Regions from separate parts of the Granulicatella elegans genome, predicted to be linked through region 2. Evidence: a T-box and tRNA genes for the amino acid it is inferred to sense, from the RefSeq annotation. Region 2 holds a T-box; the other holds one or more tRNA genes.
The links. The T-box of region 2 lies ahead of argS (arginine--tRNA ligase). A T-box ahead of a tRNA ligase gene usually reads a tRNA of that ligase, here a tRNA-Arg.
Positions count from the first base shown of each region.

Region 1: it has a tRNA-Arg gene. The T-box ahead of argS (arginine--tRNA ligase) is inferred to sense a tRNA for this amino acid. The anticodon was not compared.

Region 1 is NZ_CP085953.1:1,698,499-1,706,098, reverse strand. It holds gene LK443_RS08460 (PolC-type DNA polymerase III) at 1-2,713, shown strand, start outside; tRNA gene LK443_RS08455 (tRNA-Arg) at 2,809-2,882, opposite strand; gene LK443_RS08450 (hypothetical protein) at 3,062-3,277, opposite strand; gene LK443_RS08445 (N-formylglutamate amidohydrolase) at 3,347-4,090, shown strand; gene pflA (pyruvate formate-lyase-activating protein) at 4,239-5,000, shown strand; gene LK443_RS08435 (manganese-dependent inorganic pyrophosphatase) at 5,066-5,995, shown strand; gene LK443_RS08430 (VOC family protein) at 6,095-6,985, shown strand; gene LK443_RS09405 (YitT family protein) at 6,982-7,341, shown strand; gene LK443_RS09400 (YitT family protein) at 7,295-7,600, shown strand, end outside.
Region 2 is NZ_CP085953.1:1,016,357-1,023,956, forward strand. It holds gene LK443_RS05140 (adaptor protein MecA) at 1-429, shown strand, start outside; gene LK443_RS05145 (hypothetical protein) at 567-878, shown strand; T-box leader at 1,109-1,319, shown strand; gene argS (arginine--tRNA ligase) at 1,381-3,072, shown strand; gene LK443_RS05155 (YSIRK-type signal peptide-containing protein) at 3,378-5,294, shown strand; gene LK443_RS09460 (C69 family dipeptidase) at 5,617-7,600, shown strand, end outside.

The sequences.
Region 1 (7,600 bases), 680 kb from region 2:
ATTAGAGTTATCCAGATTATTACATCCACAATTAAAATCTCACCGATTAAATACATTAGCAAAACGTTATAATGTTGCCTTAGAACAACATCACCGTGCGGTATATGACTCAGAAACAACTGGACATTTATGTCATATTTTCTTAAAAGAAGCAGCCAATGATCATGGACTCATTTATCATGACCAATTGAATACGAACTTACATCCAGAAGAAGTGTTCAAAAATGGTCGTCCGTTCCATGCAACGATTTTTGCAAAACATCAAGCAGGATTGAAAGAACTCTTTAAAGTAGTTTCAGCTTCAAATGTACAATATTTTTATAGAGTTCCTCGAATTTTACGTAGTATGTTAATTGAAAATAGAGATTCATTTTTAATTGGGTCTGGATGTAGCGAAGGGGAAGTCTTTGAAGCAATGATGCAAAAAGGCTATGAAGAGGCAAAAGAAAAGGCTCAATTTTATGATTATATTGAAATTATGCCAAAAGCAGTCTATCGCCCATTAATTGATAAAGAATTAATTCGAAATGAACACCATCTAGAAGAAATTATTAAAAATCTCGTGAAATTAGGAGAAGAATTGGATATTCCAGTTGTTGCAACAGGGAATGTTCACTACTTAAATCCTGAGGATAAAATCTATCGAGAAATCTTACTAACATCTGTGAATAATGGACAAAAATTGAATTATCCAGATGTTCACTTTAGAACGACGAATGAAATGCTAGATGAATTCGCCTTTTTAGGAGAAAAAAAAGCTTTTGAAGTCGTTGTGACAAATACTCATTGGGTTAATGATCAGCTAGAAGTGATTATTCCAATTAAAGATGACTTATATACGCCTAAAATTGAAGGGGCCGAAGATGAAATTACAAAATTAAGTTATGATAAAGCTCATGAATGGTATGGAGAAGAATTACCAGAAATCGTTGAGAAACGTATCGATAAAGAATTAAAGAGTATTATTGGAAATGGATTCTCGGTTATTTACTTAATTTCTCAAAAATTAGTGCATAAGAGTAATGAAGATGGGTATTTAGTAGGTTCCCGTGGATCTGTTGGTTCTTCTTTAGTAGCAACATTAACGGGAATTACCGAAGTAAATCCATTAGCACCTCACTATCGTTGTCCAAACTGTTGTTATTCAGAATTTTTTGATGATGGTTCTGTTGGTTCAGGATTTGATTTACCAGAAAAAAATTGTCCAAACTGTGGAACACGTCTTGCAAAAGATGGACACGATATTCCATTTGAAACGTTCTTAGGGTTCTACGGGGATAAAGTACCCGATATCGATTTAAACTTCTCAGGGGAATATCAACCACAAGCGCATAACTATACGAAAGTGTTATTCGGAGAAGATTATGTATATCGTGCAGGAACCATTGGTACTGTAGCAGATAAAACAGCCTTCGGATATGTAAAAGGATATGAACGAGATTTAGGATTAGAATTTAGACAAGCGGAAATTGATCGTTTAGCAAAAGGATGTACAGGAGTAAAAAGAAGTACCGGACAACACCCAGGGGGAATTATTGTAATTCCAGATTATATGGATGTTTACGATTTTACTCCAATCCAATTTCCAGCTGATGACCAAAATGCAGAGTGGAAAACGACACACTTTGATTTCCACTCCATCCATGATAATGTGTTAAAACTCGACATACTTGGACACGATGATCCGACTGTGATTAGAATGCTACAAGATTTATCAGGAATTGAACCGAAGGATATTCCACCTGATGATCCAGAAGTGATGAAAATCTTTGGTGGAACAGAAGTGTTAGGCGTTACGCCAGAACAAATTGATTCTAATACGGGTACACTCGGAATTCCTGAGTTTGGTACAAAATTTGTACGTGGAATGTTAGAACAAACAAAACCAAGTACATTTACAGAGTTACTACAAATTTCAGGACTATCTCACGGAACAGACGTATATCTTGGAAATGCCGAAGAATTAATTCGACTACATGGCATTCCACTTTCGGAAGTAATTGGATGTCGTGATGATATTATGGTGTACTTAATTCATAAAGGTGTCGAAAACGGTGCTGCTTTCAAAATTATGGAAGGCGTACGTAAAGGAAAGGGAATACCAGAAGACTATCAAGCCATGATGCGAGAAAATAATGTTCCAGAATGGTACATTGAATCTTGCTTGAAGATTAAGTATATGTTCCCGAAAGCCCATGCGGCAGCCTATGTATTAATGGCTTTACGTGTAGCATGGTTTAAAGTTCATAAACCTTTATTATATTATTGTGCTTATTTCTCAGTTCGTGCTCAAGACTTTGATATTGTGGCAATGTCACAAGGAAAAGAAATGATTAAGCAAAGAATGAAGGAAATTCGTGACAAAGGAAATGATGCAAGTGCGAAGGAAGTAAACTTATTAACCGTACTTGAACTAGCGAATGAAATGTGTGAACGTGGATTTAATTTTAAAATGGTTGATATTGAAAAATCTGATGCAGTGAATTTTGTCATTGAAGGAGATAGTTTAATTGCTCCATTTAGATCAATTCCAGGATTAGGGTTAAACGTAGCCAACAAAATTGTTGAAGCAAGACAAGAACAACCATTTATTTCTAAAAAAGATTTAGCAACACGTGGGAAAGTTTCTAAAACTTTAATTGATTATATGACTGAGAATAAAGTATTAGAGGACTTACCAGATGAAAATCAATTATCCTTGTTTGATTTTTAGTCGAAAAAGAGACGACTCGAGTCGTCTCTTTTTGAACTGTAAAAGTTTTATCATAAAACAAAAAAGAACGTTGAAATATCAACGTTCCTTGCTTACGTTCTAGGAGGGATTCGAACCCCCGACCGTTCGCTTAGAAGGCGAATGCTCTATCCTGCTGAGCTACTAGAACAGTACAAGAGTTATTATAGCAATATGTCTAATAACTGTCAATACTTGGAATGAATAAAATTTGCTTTCCAAAATCTATTATAATCTTAGAGACCGTTTCATTTGTTGCTTTGGATAATACTTTAGTCGGAACTCTTGTAATTGATTTAAGGCATAATCAATCACTTCACCAAAAGTCATTCAAACTTCTGTAGTTATTTGTCTTGTTTCTTCAGGCATTTCAACAGTATCTTGTTCATTACGATACGATAAAAGAAAATTTTGTTTAAACTCTGGATTATAAGTAATGGCAGCTAATCCTTTTCTATCTTCACTATATGGAGCTGCACAATATAATACATCAGCTGTAAATTCTAATAAATAAGAATACATTTCATCAATTTCACGTTGACTCATTTGATTCACCTCTCTAAAATAAAGTATACTAAATTTACTTAATAATCTCAGTATTACTAGGAGGATTTCATGAATTCATATATCACTGTAAAACAAGTAAATCATGCTTCTCCTATTTTATTGTCTATTCCTCATTCTGGATTAAAAATTCCTGAAGAAATTCAAGTACGAATAAATCCAAAAGCAAAACGAATTCATACTGATTGGGAAATGGATACATTCATTAAAGACTTTCCATTTACAAGTATTTCTTCGAAACTTACGAGATATATCGTAGATGTGAATCGATCAAAATATACTTCTAAAACTTCCACACGATCAATCATTCCAAAATATGATGAAGTTGGAAATCCATTATTTAAACAATATCCTTCTAAAGCAATCCAGCAACAATGGCTAAAGGAATTTTATACCCCTTATTACGATGCAATATTGGAACAAATATCCTTAAAAGAACAAAATTTTACAAAAATTTGTTTACTAGATTTACATAGCTATGATGATAAATATTTTAAAACAGAAAAAATTATTATTAGTACTAGGAATGAAGCAACCATTTCAAAAAAATCGTTGGAATTTATTGTAAGTTGTTTTGAAAAAGAAAAACTTTCTATTCAAGTAGATACACCATTTAAAGGTGGAAATATTATTCATGAATTATCCAAACAACCGAATGTAGAAGCAATTCAAATTGAAATACCTTATTCTATATATTTATTTGAAAATAAACTTGATAAAAATAAAGTAGAAATCATACAAGAAAAATTATTGAACGTCTTTTTGAAAATAGAAGAATTTTATACTAATTTCTAGTTTAGATACTGAATTAGAAATTACTTTGAAACATTACGCACTGAAAAATGTAGTTGACGAAACAAGCCTCTAACCGTTTTTATGAAAAATGTGTTATAATGGTAACAAATCATGTTAAAAGAGAATCGAAAAAATGGAGGGATTATGAATGAGTGAACCAGTTGTTGGATATATTCATTCTACAGAGAGTTTTGGGTCAGTTGATGGACCTGGCATTCGGTTTGTAACATTTATGCAAGGCTGCCGAATGAGATGTGAGTTTTGCCATAATCCAGATACTTGGAATATTGGAGCGGGACAAAAAATTACAAGTCAAGAATTATTAGAGGAAGCATTACGTTATCGTGCCTTTTGGGGGAAAAAAGGTGGCGTAACAGTGAGTGGAGGAGAACCTTTACTACAAGTTGATTTTCTAATTGATTTCTTCAAACGTTGTAAAGCAATGGGAATTCACACTACATTAGATAGTTGCGGAATGCCATTTACGTATGATGAACCATTCTTTAGTAAATTCGAAGAATTATTAGAATATACAGATTTAATTTTATTAGATATTAAACATATTGATGATGAACAACATAAGAAATTAACTGCTTGGACTAATAAAAATATTTTACAATTAGCAGAATATTTATCAGAAAAAGGTCAACCAGTTTGGATTCGTCACGTACTAGTTCCTGAACGCTCAGATTATGATGAATATTTACAAAGATTAAGTGATTTTGTAGCAGGATTGAAAAATGTATTAAAATTCGAAGTTTTACCATATCATCGTTTAGGCGTTTATAAATGGAAAAACTTAGGGATTCCATACAAATTAGAACATATTGAACCACCAACAAAAGAACGTGTTGCAAATGCGAATCGTATTTTAAGAACGCAAGAATACAAAGGATATTTAGATGTTTAGATTGGTTTTCTAAATATTGTGTGGTAAAATAATCAGTATAAAAATTATAAAAGTGAGGATAAAAGATGAGTAAATTATTAGTTTTTGGACACCAAAATCCAGATACAGATGCGATTACATCAGCTATTTCGTATGCTTATTTATTAAAACAATTAGGAGAAGATGCAGAAGCAGTTGCACTAGGTGAGCCTAATGAGGAAACTCAATATGCATTAAATTATTTTAATAGAACAGCTCCTCGTGTTGTCACTTCATTAAGTGAAGAAACAAATTGTGTAGCATTAGTAGACCATAACGAAGTTCAACAAAGTGCTAGTGATGTTGAAAAAGTTGAAGTACAATATGTTGTGGATCATCACCGTATTGCGAATTTCCAAACGGCAAATCCTCTATTCTATCGTTGTGAACCAGTAGGATGTACAAATACGATTTTATTTAAAATGTATAAAGAATACGGAATCGAAATTCCAAAAGAAATTGCAGGATTAATGGTTTCAGCTATTGTTTCTGACACATTATTATTCAAATCACCAACATGTACACAACAAGATATTGAAGCAGCAACTGAATTAGCTCGTATTGCTGAAATTGATGTAAACTCTTATGGATTAGAAATGTTAAAAGCAGGTACAAATTTATCTACTAAATCTGAAGCAGAATTAATTGATTTAGATGCTAAATCATTCCCAATGGGTTCTTACAATATGCGTATTGCACAAGTGAATGTTGTGGATGAACAAGAATTATTATCTCGTAGAGAAGCATTAGAATTTAGCATGAAAGAAGCAAATGCAACTCATGGTTACGATACTTTCTTATTAGTAGTAACTAATATTTTAACAAGTGTATCTACTGGATTAGTGGTAGGGGAAGCGTTAGATACTGTTGCTAAAGCATTTAATACTGAGTATGAAAATGGTTTATTGATTTTACCAGGTGTTGTATCTCGTAAAAAACAAGTTGTACCACCATTAACAGTTGCTTTCGAAAACTAGAATGAATTTATGTTGAATCCGAACTATTGATGACTACAAATCTGATATGATGTTCGGATTATTTTATTTTAAAAATGGAACAATAAAGGATGAAGAGTAGTGAAAAATTTATTTGACTATGTAAAAAATTTATTGCCTTCTGGTTCAAAAAAAGAATGGGATATTGCCCAAGTAACGTTATTTGTAGAAAATATTCATAGTATGAAGAGATTTTATACGCAAGTTTTAGGAATGACCATTTTACAAGATTTTGAAACGGAAATTTTATTAGGATTACCTCAAGGAAGTATTCCAATGATTCGTCTAATAACAGCTGAAAATTCTGGCTCTCGTAAAACTAATTTAACGTATTATTTAGGATTTGAAATTCCTAAGAAACAGTTATTAGGAGATTTAAGCAATCATTTTTTACTAGAAGAGCAAATGATTATGGCAACTTGTGATGATGGTTATAGTGAAGGGTTTTATATTATGGATCCTGAGCAAAATCGTTTGAAATTTTACTGTGTAAAAAAAGATTTGTTACTAGAAGATGTGAATCATGAAATGCAATATTTAGAAGGAAATGAAGTGACGATTCCTATTCAAGAATTTCTTCAACTAGGGGATACTGGAATTCATGGATTACCTGCTAAAACACGTTTGAATCAAGTCCATTATATTGTGGAAGATATTCAAAAGACATCTGATTTTTTAACAAACACTTTTCAGTTTAAAACGACTTATGATTATGTTGCAGAACGAATTAATTTTCAATTTAATGATCATTATTATTCGATTGCGATTAATGAGTGGCAAGTAATTGATTCGAATCATACGATGTATGGTGTTAGAGAAATTATGTTCTTTGTCCCTGAAATTAAAGTGCTGGAGTCTATTGTAGATCGTTTAGAAGAAATGGAATGGCCTTATTTATATCAAGATTCTGAATTAAAAGTGTTAACACCGGATCATATTCGTTATCACTTTAAAGTGGGGGAACGTCTATGAGTTTATTGAATCCCGCTATGTATCGTAAATATCGTAAAGATCCAAAAGTTCGTCATCTAGTAAGCTTTTTAGCTATTTTAGTATCAGGATTTTTACAAGCATTTACGTTAAAAGTATTTATTCAACCTTCGAATCTCCTTTCAAGTGGATTTTTAGGGATTTCTATTTTAATTCATCAAATTGGGGAGTTAGTTGGATTGGATTTATCCATTTCATTAATGATGTTAGCTTTAAATATTCCTGTTGCTATTATTTGTTATCGAGGAATTAGTCCTAGATTTACATTTTTTTCAATTTTACAAGTTTTATGTGGAAGTTTTTTTCATTCGAGTATTAAACTTTGCTCCTATTTTTGATGATGTTTTATTAAATGTTATTTTTGGAGGAGTATTGAACGGGATTTATATTTCTATTGCGCTAAAAGGGAATGCTTCTACAGGTGGAACGGATTTTATCGCCTTATTCTTTTCTAATCGAAATGGTAAAACAATTTGGCAAGAAGTATTTTTCTTTAATACATTATTGTTATTAATATTCGGTGCTATTTTTGGTTGGAAATATGCAGGATATTCTATTTTATTCCAATATATTTCAACGAAAGTCATTAGCAATTTC
Region 2 (7,600 bases):
GTTGAAAAAAAAGATACTGAACCAGATAGCGAACGTTTCGTTCGAAATTTAGTCGATACGATTCAACATTCTTTAGGACAGCGAATGGGGAAATCGAAAAAGGAGAAAAAAGTAGAGACGCCGGTTGAAAAAGAAAAAACATTGGAGCCGTTGGATTGTACAGTCTTTTTTGACTCATTTGAGGATTTTGTCCAATTAGCAAAAATGTATCCATATAATGTTCAAAAATCATCTTTATATCGATATAGTAACTATTATTTTCTACATGTATACCAAGATGTTTTTGGAGGAGAAGATTTCACTGCGGATTTAGCACTTTTAAGAGAATTCGGTGAATTTTCTAGAGTGTCTTGGGAAGTTATACAAGAATATGGAGAAGTAATGATAAAAGAAAAAGCGATTGAAACAGCTAAAAAATATTTTAAATAATGTAAATAGTGGAAGTGAGCAAAAACAATTTCTGTCATTTGCTGACTCCACTTTTTTATAAAAGAGTTAAAAATTAGATTCTTTTGAATGAAGGAATTACAATGAAAATAGCATTGAGTAAAGAAAAGAGGATGACAATGGATATTAAAGATTTTACAGAACATGAACAAAAACAAATTAAGGCGGGATTAACGACTTCTGTTATTACGGATAAAGAAGCGGCGAAAAAGCTACTTGAATTAGTGCCTAGCGAATGGATTAAGAAAATTCCATTTTTAGTGAGAGCTCATGCAACAACAAGAACAGTAGCGAGAGTTGCAAAACAGTACCCAGAACTTTATGCAGTAGCCAAACAAGAAGGGCCTTTACCTGAAAAGGAAAGAGAAGAATTAAGAGAAATTATGACAAATATTTTTGTAGAAAAAATGAATAAGCATAAAATTAAATAATCAGTATAGTGCTTCTTAAAGGGAAGACGGTTAAAAATGAACCAGCTATATTCATCCTTGCCAGGAAAGAATTATCAAGAAAAGGGCAAATATCAACACTTAATTATAAACAAACAATGGACTTTGCTTGACATTACTATGCAAAGTCTTTTTGTGTTACATGATATAAAGTTTCTTGTAAAATTACTAGACAAATATTCTATCGCTTGTTATAATCATCCTATAAACAATAAACATTTATGAAGAAGAGAGTAGTTTACGGATATCTGTTTTAGCGAGCTGGGGTGGTGGAAGCCAGTCATGATGAAGTAAATGAACCGCACTTTGGAAATGATTATTCGAACGTAGTAGAGTAATCCGGTCGCTTACCGTTAAAAAAGTTTAAAGTGGTTTAAGATTTTAAACAATAAGAGTGGTACCACGGGTTATCTCGTCTCTAGTCAAGGTTGCTTGATTAGGGGCTTTTTTATTTATCATCTATAACAAAAGAAGGAGTGTCAAAATGGATTATAAAAAGATAGTTGCAGAACAAATTCATAAAACAATTAGTGAACATTTATCGTTTGAAGAAATTTATAAAATGATTGAAGTTCCAAAATATGCAGAACAAGGAGATTTAGCTTTCCCAGCATTCTCACTTGCAAAAGTATTACGTAAAGCGCCTCAAGCAATTGCACAAGAAATCGTTGAAGCAGTTGCTGATGAACATATTAGCCAAGCAGTAGCAATGGGACCTTATGCAAACTTCTTCCTATCAAAAGGTAAATTTGCAGATGAAACATTACACACTGTTTTAGAACAAAGAGAAGAATATGGTAACTTTGACTTCGGTCAAGGACGCAATGTTGTAGTGGATATGTCAAGTCCAAATATTGCGAAACCAATGTCAATGGGGCACTTACGTTCAACAGTTATTGGGAATGCCATTGTAAACTTAGAGAAAAAAGTTGGTTATAACCCAATTAAAGTGAATCACCTAGGAGACTGGGGAACACAATTCGGTAAATTAATCGTTGCTTATAAAAAATGGGGAACAAAAGAAGCCGTTGAACAAGATCCAATCGCAGAATTATTACGTTTATATGTAAAATTCCATGATGAAGCAGAAAGTGACAGTTCATTAGAAGATGAAGGTCGTGCATGGTTCAAGAAATTAGAAGATGGCGATGCAGAAGCAGAAGAACTATGGAATTGGTTCAAATCTGAATCATTAAAAGAATTCAATCGTGTGTATGACATTTTAGGAATTACATTTGATTCTTATAATGGTGAAGCTTTCTATAATGATAAAATGGATCCAATTGTTGAATATTTAGAAAATAATGGGATTACAACAGTCGACCGTGGAGCAACAGTTGTTCACTTAGATAAATATGACTTACCACCTGCATTAATCAAAAAATCAGATGGTGCTACATTATACATTACACGTGACTTAGCGGCAGCACATTACCGTAAAGAAACTTATGATTTTGCGAAAAACATTTACGTTGTAGGGAATGAACAAGCAAACCACTTCAGACAATTAAAAGCTGTTTTAAATGAAATGGGTCGTGATTGGCAAGAAAACATGATTCACGTTGGCTTTGGTTTAATTACATTAGGTGGTAAAAAATTATCAACACGTAAAGGTAAAATTGTCTTATTAGAAGAAGTTTTACGTGAAGCTGAAGAATTAGCCTTAAAACAAATTGAAGCTAAAAATCCAAACTTACCTAATAAAGAACAAGTTGCAAAACAAGTTGGGGTAGGTGCGGTAATCTTCCACGATTTGAAAAATGATCGTACAAACAACTTTGACTTCAACTTGGAAGAAGTTGTTCAATTTGAAGGAGAAACTGGACCTTATGTTCAATATACTCGTGCTCGTGCAATGAGTATTTTAAGAAAAGCAGGAGTTTCAGTTGATTTAACTCAAGCATTATCATTAGAAGATGACTATGCATGGGAAGTATTAAAACAAATTGAAAATTATCCAAATATTGTGAAATATGCAGAAAGCAAATTTGAACCTTCTGTGATTTCTAAATATGTGATTTCTCTAGCGCAAGCCTTCAATAAATACTATGCAAACAGCCGTATCTTACAAGAAGATGAAGGACTAAATGCTCGTTTAGCATTAGTGGAAGCAACAGCTGTTATCTTAAAACAAGGTCTTGCAATTTTAGGAGTAGAATCACCAGACGAAATGTAGCCATCCTATCTCTCACTTGTTTACCTGGCAAGTGAGAGTTTTTTGGTTGCTTGGAAAATTTATAGAATAATTGATGGGAATACCATTTCAATTGAAAATGTTTGCTATTCATAGAATGATAAGAGGAGGACGAAAAGTAAAAATAGATATAAAGGAATGATAAAAACGGTAATTGAGAATTAATTTTGTTGACAATTAGAAATGATATCAGTAAAATAAATTATGCTAACAACATTGTGAATATAATAATAGATATAAAAACACAAGTTTTAAGCAAAATAATATATAAAAATTAGGAGAATGGTATGAGACAAAAAGAAAGCCTACGAGCAAAACTAGTGAAACGTTATTTACGATTTGGTATTCGTAAATTTACGATTGGGGTAGCAAGTGTTGCAATTGCTTCAGGATTAATGATGATTGGGAGTCACCAAATTCAAGCTGAAGAAACAGCTCCAACAAGCACAACTGTAAACAAAGAACAAGCTGCTGTTTCTGAAAAACCAGATGATTCAACAACTAAAACAACTGTAACGATTAAATTTGTATCTGAGGGGAAAGAAATAAAAGGACATACAATTATTGAAACAGGAATGGAAGGACAGCCTATTCCAGAAGGTAATGTTCAAACTCATATAGATGTTATAAAAAATATGGGATACACATTAGTTAACAATCCATTTTTAACTTCAGATGAAACTAAGCCTAAATTTGATAAAAATGATAAAGAAATCGTAATTACTTTTAAATCAATGCATGCAACTGTTAAACCGATTTATGCTTTGCAAGGTGAAATAGTTAGTAAAGATGCTGTAAAAGATGCAGTTACTACAAAAATCAATACTAAAAAAGAAGTGGTAACTATCCCTTCAACTATTGAAGCAGGGAATGATTCTCTGAAAGCTAAAGTTATCGTTACATATGGTTCAGGTGATTTTACGAGAGATGAAGTGGTTGAAGTTCCTGTTAAAGTATTACCAAGAAAAAGTGTAACGTCAGGTATAACCGTTCTAAAAGGGATAGAAAATAATGTATTAATCACTAAAGTGCGAGAACACGTTACAAAAGAGTTGCAAACTTTAAAGAATTTACCAAGTGAAGTAACAGTTACCATTAAAAATGATGCTTATGCAACTCCGAAAACGAATGAGAATAAAGAGACTGAAATGGATGTAACTATTCAATATAAAAATGAAAGCAAAGTTCTTAAAGAAATAACAGTCGAAGTTCCGATTAAAGTTGTAAGTTCAACTGTAAAATCATTTCCAGTTTTAGAAGGAACTAAAATCCCTGCGAAGACAGTTGAAAATAGTGTGGTTCCTGGAAAAGGAGGAAAAGTAGAACCTCTTGATGAAAGTGCTATTCCAGATACAACAGGACAAACAAAAGTTGAAGTTCCTGTCACAGTTAAGTATGGAACAGATCAAGAACATCCTGATTTAGTAGAAAAGGTAACTGTTTCTATTATTGTTGTTGCTAAACCAAAACCTATTACTGTAGAAGAAGGAACAACGATTACTAACGAACTAGTGGAAAAACAAATCACTCTTCCAAAAAACTCTAAAATTACGAAGATTGGTTCTATTCCAGATACAAAAACAGCTGGTAATAAAGGTAATATTCCTGTAACAATTGAATTGGAAGATGGACAAACCCTTACACTACATGTACCGGTAACTGTAACATCTAAAGCTGAAAACGGTGGAAATCATTCGAATCAAGGAGAACACTCGAATAATAATGTTATTCCACCAAAACCATCAGAAACTAAACCAACAGAAACCAATCAAACAGGTTGGAATTTTGTAAATGGAAAATGGTATTATAAGAAAGATGGAAAAAATATCACTAAAAAATGGGAAAAAATTAATGGAAAATGGTACTTCTTTACCCCATCAGGAGATATTAAAAATAATGGTTGGGAATTTGTGAATGGTAAGTGGTATTATTTAGAACAATCAGGAGCCATGAAAGCTTCCCAATGGTTTAAATCAAGTGGAAAGTGGTACTATGTGAATCATTCAGGAGTAATGGAAATTGGTTGGTTACAAGTTAATGGAAAATGGTATTACTTAGAGCAATCAGGAGCCATGAAAGCTTCTCAGTGGTTTAAATTAAATGAAAAATGGTATTACGTGAATGATTCAGGTGAATTATTAGTGAATACAACAACTCCAGACGGTTATAAAGTAAATGAAAATGGAGAATGGATCAATGAATAGTTGATGCTATTCATGAATAAATGAAAGACTTTTTGAAGTAGCAAAGGATATAGTTTGTTATGACAAAAAGTCTTTTTTTATACTCTTTTTTTGAGTTTACACAAAATATTGTACACTCTCAGTTAGTAATAGAATAGAAAAGAGATTTGTGATACGTTATAAGTCTATTAAATTCATTAGAAAATGGGAAGAATTATTGTAAGCGTAAACATTTAGTTGTATAATTATTGTGATGAAATACACGGGGAGGAAGTGACTAGAAGAGTGTATGAAGTTTGAATGATTCATATAAATACATAGGCTTACAAAAGGAGAGATAAGGATGGATAAAAGAATTACAAAACTATTATTGTCAAGCGTCATTATTGGTACAGTATTATCATTACAATCTGTAGAGGCATGTTCAGGATTTATTATCGGGAAAGGCTTAACAAAAGATGGTTCTACTTTATATGGACGTACGGAAGATTATCCATATAAACATGGAAACGGAAAAGTTGCTAAACAACATACACATAACAAAAACTTCATTGTAAATCCTGCAAAAGATTATGAAGAAGGAGCTATGTTTGAAGATATATCAACTGGATTTACATATCCTCATTTACGTCATGAATTCAAATATACATCTGTATCAGATGATTCAAGAGATACAGATGAAGGTATCTTTGATGAACATGGCTTCAATGAATATGGTGTGTCTTTAACAGCAACAATATCAGCTACACCTAGAAAAGATGTCCTTGCAGTAGATCCACTTGTCGAAAATGGACTTGCAGAAGCAGGAATGACAACATTAATTTTACCTCGTGTAAAAACAGCTCGTGAAGGGATAGAACTTTTAGCAAAAGTCATTGATGAAAAGGGATCTGCCGAAGGAAATAATATCATGATTGCGGATAAAGATGAATTATGGTATATCGAAATTTATTCTGGTCATCAATATGTAGCGTATAAATATCCAGATGATAAATTCTCGATTATGCCAAATACTTATTTCCTTGGCACCGTGGATTTGACAGATACAAAGAATGTCATTGCTTCTAAAGGAATTATTGAAACAGCTAAAAAAGCTGGCTCTTATAAAGAAGTGAATGGAAAATTCCATTTAGCAGCAAGTTATGCGCCTAAATTAGATGAACGTAATCGTTCAAGACAATATGCCGGCATTAAATTATTAAATCCTCAATCATCAGTAACTTATCAAGATGAATATTATGAATTTTTACAAGACACTCCACGTAGAGATTATACGGTAGCAGATGCCGTTAAAATTCAAAGAAATCGTTTTGAAACATTATCTGAAGGATTTATTCCAGATGATGAAGTACCAGGATATGATTTTTATAATGACTATACTCCAAAAGATAATGTGAAGGCATTACCAGAAGCGGAACGTGCAAAATATAAATATGCACCAGGGAATGAAAATGTAGTAGATCCACATATTTATCAAATTCAAAATGATTTACCAAGTGAACTAGGGGGTACTATGTGGTTAGGGTTAAGCCGTTCACGTAATACTCCATATGTACCATACTTTGGACATATTAAAGATACGTTTAAATCTTATCAAGTAAGAGGTGGAGATTACAATCCAGATTCATGGTATTGGGTTGCAGACCATATTGATAAGATGGTAACAGAACATAAAGATTTATTTGGAAAAACGATTAAATCAAATTGGGAAGAATTAGAAGAAGTTTTATTCAATTATCAAACAAAACTAATCAACCAATATCGTAATCAGTCAAATGATTATGTTCGAGCAACAGCGGATAGTTATACTGCAAAATCAATGAAAGTAGCTGAAACAGTCTTTAAGATTATGAAGGCTACTGAAGCAAAAATGGAAAAAGCGATTGAAAATAAAACTCCATTAACTGGAAACTTTGTTGATATTTCTAGCTTAAAAGAAGTAACAGCTGATACAAGACTTACAGTGAGTGGTTGGGTCCAAGAAAACAACCAATGGGTTATGTATAGAGGAGGCGAAAAAGTAACTGGATGGTTCAATCAAGATGGAACTTGGTATTACTTAGACCAAAATGGCTATATGCAAAAATGGTGGATTAAAGATAAAGGTAAATGGTACTTCTTAAATGGTTCAGGAGCTATGGAAACTGGATGGTTGCTAGATCATGATAAATGGTACTTTTTAAATGGTTCAGGAGCTATGGAAACTGGATGGTTGCTAAATCATGATAAATGGTACTATTTAGAATCTTCAGGCGCTATGAAAGCTTCACAATGGTTTGAAGTTGATGGCAAATGGTATTATGTTAACGATTCAGGAGAATTGTTAG